One region of the Desulfofundulus luciae genome, then DNA from elsewhere that is predicted to be linked to it. Evidence: predicted binding sites of a transcription regulator. Region 1 holds the regulator's gene; the other holds the start of a gene.
The links. Region 1 encodes HrcA, which represses chaperone genes, less so after heat shock. Its sites were predicted from a motif close to TGTTAGCACTCNNNNNNNNNGAGTGCTAACA; they were not measured.
Positions count from the first base shown of each region.

Region 2: the regulator HrcA is predicted to act here: its motif matches at 1,563-1,593, upstream of groES (co-chaperone GroES).

Region 1 is NZ_JAUSUX010000010.1:51,452-54,576, forward strand. It holds gene hemW (radical SAM family heme chaperone HemW) at 1-1,072, shown strand, start outside; gene hrcA (heat-inducible transcriptional repressor HrcA) at 1,156-2,202, shown strand; gene J2Z49_RS07650 (TCP-1/cpn60 chaperonin family protein) at 2,216-3,125, shown strand, end outside.
Region 2 is NZ_JAUSUX010000007.1:44,549-47,673, forward strand. It holds gene groL (chaperonin GroEL) at 1-1,182, opposite strand, end outside; gene groES (co-chaperone GroES) at 1,231-1,521, opposite strand; gene J2Z49_RS05760 (Crp/Fnr family transcriptional regulator) at 2,090-2,791, shown strand; gene J2Z49_RS05765 (hypothetical protein) at 2,893-3,021, shown strand.

The sequences.
Region 1 (3,125 bases):
TACCTATGACCCGGAGGCCGCCCGCCGGTACCGGGTCGCGCTTTTACAGGAAATGGCCCTGTACCACGAGCGGCTAACCCAACAGGAGAGGCGGCTAAAAACCATTTTCATCGGCGGGGGCACCCCCACCTGTCTGCCGGAGGAAGACCTGGCAGCCATTCTGGAAGGATGCAGCCGTTATTTTCAGTGGCTTTCCGGGGTGGAGGTGACCGTGGAGGCCAATCCCGGCACGGTGGATTTATCAAAGCTAAAGACCTTGCGCTACGCCGGTGTCAACCGCCTTTCCCTGGGGGTGCAGACCTGTTCGGACCACCTTTTGAGCTTGCTTGGAAGGTTACATGATTTTACCCAGGCGGTAGAGGCGGTGCAGTTGGCCCGCCGGGCTGGTTTTGACAATCTTAACCTGGATCTTATCTTTGCCATACCCGGCCAAACCATGGCGGATTGGCAACACTGCCTTGATAAAATTTTGGCCTTACAGCCGGAGCATATTTCCGCCTACTCCCTGCAAATAGAGGAAGACACTCCGCTGGCCCGGGCGGTGGCTGAAGGCCGTGTCTTTCCCTGTGACGAGGAAACCGAACTGGCCATGTACCGGGAGGTAATCAACTCTCTGGCGGCCCGGGGTTACGAACATTATGAGATTTCCAATTTTGCCCGCCCGGGCTACCGGTGCCGGCATAATTTAACCTACTGGCACAACGAGCCCTATCTCGGCCTGGGCCTGGCAGCCCATTCCTGCCTTGGGGACGAGCGCTTTTATAATACCGGTTCCCTGGAGGAATACGAGGCGCTCCTTTTGGCCGGGGGGCTCCCGGTGGCGGGCCGCGAGCATTTATCCCGGACCACCATGATGGCTGAAACGGTATTTCTGGGCCTCCGCCTTATAGAGGGGCTGGATCTGGAGAAATTTGCAGCCCGTTTTGGGAAAAATATTGAAGAGGTTTTTGGTAAGCAGATAAAGAAATTAAGCAGTTTAGGTTTGGTGGAAATATGCTCCAATCACCTGAGGTTGACTTCGCGGGGTTTACCCCTGGCCAATGCTGTCTTCCGGGAGTTTGTGTTGCCTTGACAAATGTTCAGTCCGGTGCTATGTTTAACATAAAAGGGTTTAGCACTCAGCACAATCGAGTGCTAACAAAGGGGGTGCTAAGGGTGAGAATGGATGCCCGCAAGCAGGATATCCTTCTGGCCATTATCACCGATTACATTGCCACCGCTGAACCGGTGGGTTCCCGCACTATCGCCCGGAAATACCGGCTGGGCATCAGTCCGGCCACCATCCGCAATGAGATGGCCGATCTGGAGGAGATGGGTTATATTGAACAGCCACATACCTCCGCCGGACGAATCCCTTCGGAGTTAGGATACCGGTATTACGTGGATTATTTGATGAAACGGCAGGAGCTAACCGTCGAGGAAGAAGAGTTGATCCGCAAAAGCTATCGCCAGAAAGTGCGGGATGTGGGAGAAGTAATTCAACGCACGGGACAGTTATTGTCCCAGTTGACCCAGTACGCCGCCATGGTGCTTCCGCCCAAAATCGGTACCAGCAGCTTTAAATACATACGCCTGGTTCAACTGGGTCCCGAGCAGGCCATGCTGGTCGCCATTATGGATAGCGGCACCGTGCACCACCGGATTATTGATATACCCAGTGGCATAACCTCCGAGGACCTGGAAACCATCTCCACGGTGCTGAATGCCAAACTTCAGGGTCGCACTATGGACAGCATTAAGCTAACCCTGGTGAAGGAAATTTACTTTGAACTGGTCAAGCATAAGCACATTATTGAGCTGGCCATGGAACTGTTGCAGGATAGCCTGACCAGGCAGCCGGAGGACAGAATATATCTTGGCGGGATCCTTAATATATTAAATCAACCGGAATTCCATAATGTGGAGAAGGTTAAAACCTTGCTCAGCCTGCTGGAACAGGAAAATCTTCTGTGTAATTTATTAGCTGACGACGTGGGCAAAGAAGGCGTTACCGTGCGCATTGGCCGGGAGATCCGCTGCCGGCAGATGAGCAACTGCAGTATGGTCGTGGCCACCTACCGGTTGAAAGGGAAGCCCGTCGGGTCTATTGGCGTTTTGGGTCCAACCCGCATGGATTACGCCAGGGTGGTCACCGTAGTGGAGCATTTGACCAAAAACCTTTCCCGCGCCCTGGAAGATCTCCTGGGAGGCGGGGGCAAATAAGGGGGAGCGGGTTTTGAGTCTCAAGCAGCAGGCCAGCACGGGCACGGAAGTGGATGAGCGGCTGGCGGCCCTGGTCACCAATGCCAACGCCGTTCGTGCCATTGCTTCGGCAGTAGAAGGTACCCTGGGGCCAAAGGGCCTGGATACCATGCTGGTGGATAAATTTGGGGAAGTGGTCATTACCAACGACGGTGTAACCATTCTCACCATGATGGAGGCCAATCATCCCGCGGCCCGGATGTTAATCAATATTGCCAAGGCCCAGCAGGAGGAAATTGGCGACGGTACCACCACTGCTACGGTAATGGCCGGGGCCATGGTTGGTGCCGGGGTGGAGCAGGTGGCCCGGGGAGTGCCGGTAGCCCGGGTTATTGAGGGCATCCGGGCGGGAGTTAAGCGGGGCCTGGAGGTTATGATGCAAAAGGCCCGGCCGGTGGCAGATCTGGACGACCCATTAATCTATCAGGTTGCCCTGGTGGCCGGACGGGGGCACGAGGATATTGCGGCCCTGGTGGTGCAGGCGGCCAGGATGATTGGCCGGGATAAGCTCTTAGACCGGGCCTTTCGCTTTTCAGATACCGTCATGGCTGAGGAAGGGGCGGATAACCAGGTTTTTATGGGCGTGATCGTAAACAAGGAGCCCATGAACCGCCAGATGCCCCGGGAACTGACGGATGCTGGGGTGCTGGTAATTGATGATGCCCTGGAGCCGGAGGAAATTGAGGAGGAAGCCCTGGCCACCGAAGCCGGCTTTGCCCGTTACATGGAGTTGCAGGACCAGTTCCGGGAAAACATACAGAAAATTATTGACTTGCAGGTGGGGCTGGTGCTGGCCGACCGGGGCGTCCATGACGTTGCCGAAGAAATGCTCACCGATGCCGGCATCATGGTCGTCCAGAGGGTGGCCAACAAGGAGCTGCGCC
Region 2 (3,125 bases), on a different contig from region 1:
ACGCAGCTTCTTCTCCTTCATTTCAGTTTCAGTGGCTGCGCCAACCTGGATCACCGCTACGCCGCCGGCCAGCTTGGCCAGACGCTCCTGCAGCTTCTCCCGGTCAAAGTCGGAGGTAGTTTCTTCGATCTGCTTCTTGATGGAGGCGATCCGGGCATTAATCTTGTCCTGGGAACCGGCACCGCCGACAATGATGGTTTCTTCCTTCTTCACCCGTACCTTGGAGGCCCGGCCGAGCATGTCGATGGTAGCCTTATCAAGCTTCAAGCCCAGCTCTTCGCTGATCACGGTACCTCCGGTAAGAATGGCGATGTCCTCCAGCATGGCCTTGCGCCGGTCACCAAAGCCGGGAGCCTTGACGGCGACGCAGGACAGGGTGCCACGCAGCTTGTTCAGCACCAGGGTGGCCAGGGCCTCGCCTTCCACATCCTCGGCAATGATCAACAGCGGCTTGCCGGCCTGGACGATCCTTTCCAGAATAGGCAGCAGGTCGGCCACGGCGCTGATCTTCCGGTCGGTGATGAGGATGTAGGGATCGTTGAGGATGGCCTCCATCTTCTCGGTATCGGTGATCATGTACGGGGATATGTAACCCCGGTCGAAGTTCATCCCTTCCACCACTTCCAGGGTGGTACCGATACCCTTGGATTCCTCGACGGTAATTACACCGTCCTTGCCCACCTTTTCCATGGCTTCAGAGATTAACTCGCCGATGGACGGGTCATTGGCCGAGATGGAAGCTACCTGGGCAATGGCAGCCTTGCTTTCCACCGGCTTGGCGGCTGCCTTGATGGCCTCTACGGCTTTTTCCACCGCCTTTTCAATGCCCCGCTTGATGATCATCGGGTTGGCGCCGGCGGCTACGTTCTTCAAACCTTCCCGGACAATGGCCTGGGCCAGTACAGTAGCAGTGGTAGTACCATCGCCGGCCACGTCATTGGTCTTGGTGGCTACTTCTTTAACCAGCTGGGCGCCCATATTCTCAAAGGGATCGGTTAATTCAATTTCCCGGGCAATGGTCACACCGTCGTTGGTGATCATGGGAGAACCAAACTTCTTCTCCAGCACCACGTTGCGGCCCTTTGGTCCCAGGGTAACCCGCACCGCTTCAGCCAGGGCATTTACGCCTCTTTCCAGGGCACGGCGTGCATCTTCCCGGAAAATAATCTCTTTACCAGCCAATTTCCTCGACCTCCTTAGATATTTTGATCACGCGTTCCAAAGCACCAGTTACTTTTCAATAACCCCAAGGATGTCAGCTTCACGCATGATCAGATACTCTTCATCATCTATCTTGACCTCGTTACCGGCATACTTGGAGAACAACACCCTGTCCCCCACCTTGAGATCAATAGGTACACGGGTGCCGTTTTCCAGCAGGCGGCCGGGACCTACCGCCACCACTTCCCCCTCCTGGGGCTTTTCCTTGGCGGTTTCAGGCAGCACAATGCCCCCCTTGGTCTTCTCCTCGCTGGGCAGCGGCTTGACAACCACCCGTTCACCTAATGGTCTAATCCTCACCTAAAACCCCTCCTTTAAAATAAGAGATTGGTTTCCTCTATTGTTAGCACTCATTTAAACCGAGTGCTAATACCCAAGTACTATAATATAAAGGGGGAAGGGCAAAAAGCAACTTTCCTCAAAAGACTTAATCCCCCTTTTGCACCGATCGAGGGAAATTACAGGGAATTATCTCGCTTTTTCTCCCACCAATGAGCTGTTATCACTGCTTTTTGTGTAAACATTTCTTAGCTGCTCTAGAAACATTTTCCCCACAAAAAAACATTTTATACATGAAAATATTTTATACATGCAGTGTCTGTACAGGCGCTGGGAAATCCCGAAAATCGAGGCTTCCCGGCCTTTTTTCTCCAGCTGCAAACATTTGCAAACCTGCTTGCTGAAGATGCTCTCGATGGCTTCACTGCCTCGGCCTGGGTGTCGGGCAGGACGTGGGAGTATGTGGCCAGGGTAATCTGCACGCTTGAGTGCCCCAGCCGCTCGGCGACGAACGCTACATGTTAAAATTTTTACATTGTCTGAAAAAAAGTTATGGTAAAATTATGTGTTTAGAAACAGCACAATTAAGTTGAATGAAAATTTGATGGGCAGGGAAAAGAAGATGGAAGTAAAACGTTGCCTTTGCCTTAAGGATATTCCCCTTTTTACTGGTGTGGAGAGGGAAACCTTTCGGCCCATTTGCCAGGCTGCTACAAAACGCTATATCCGGAGGGGAGAGGTTCTTTTTTACCAGGGGGATAAAGTAGATACTGTTTGCCTGGTTAAGGAAGGAAGTTTTAAAATGGTACGGGTAAGCGAAGATGGCCGGGAGACAATTTTGCAAATCATTACCCGGGGCGAAACAATCGGTGAAGCTGCTCTGTTTCAGGAAAAATGTCATCCGGCAACTGCCATCGCTCTAGAAGACGCCAAAGTTTGCAGCATCAGCAGACGCCTCGTGGAAGAGGTAATCAAAAAAACACCGGATCTGGCGTGGCAGGTTATTGCTAGCTTGGGAAGCCGTCTTTATGCTACCTGGGAGCAGGTAGCCGAATTAAATTCGCTTACTACCCGGGAGAAAGTGTTAAGTTTATTAATACGGCTGGCCCGGGAACACGGTGAAGTCTGCCCTGAAGGTACGCGTATCAAGCTCCATCTAACTCAGCAGGAAATAGCTTCCATGGTAGGAGCATCTCGGGTAATGGTGGCACAGGTGCTGAAAGAACTGGCCACGAGTAATTACCTCTACCGGGAAGAAAAGTACTATGTTTTACGTGATCGATGCTTTTAAATTTCGTGTGATCAATGTAAAATCTTTTACAGCTCCCTCCCCGGGCAAGTGTTAATATCAAGTTAAACTTTTTTAAGGGGAGGTGAGTAAGAAAAAAGTAGTTGCTCTGCAGGTTGCGGCACGGTTTTGATCCCAGAAATCAAAAAGGTCATGTGGTCGGCCAAGCAAAGGAAATCCGGGATGATGATACGCTGGTTTTCGGCGTATACAAGATGGTCAAAACCCGCTAAAACCTTTCTAAAAAAGGCTTAATGCAGGTAGTTGCGGTATCCGGCAAGGTCGGTTACCGCCTGAGCGGAAAAGCATGCGTCAAAGAAAATGAAGTACTGTTCAA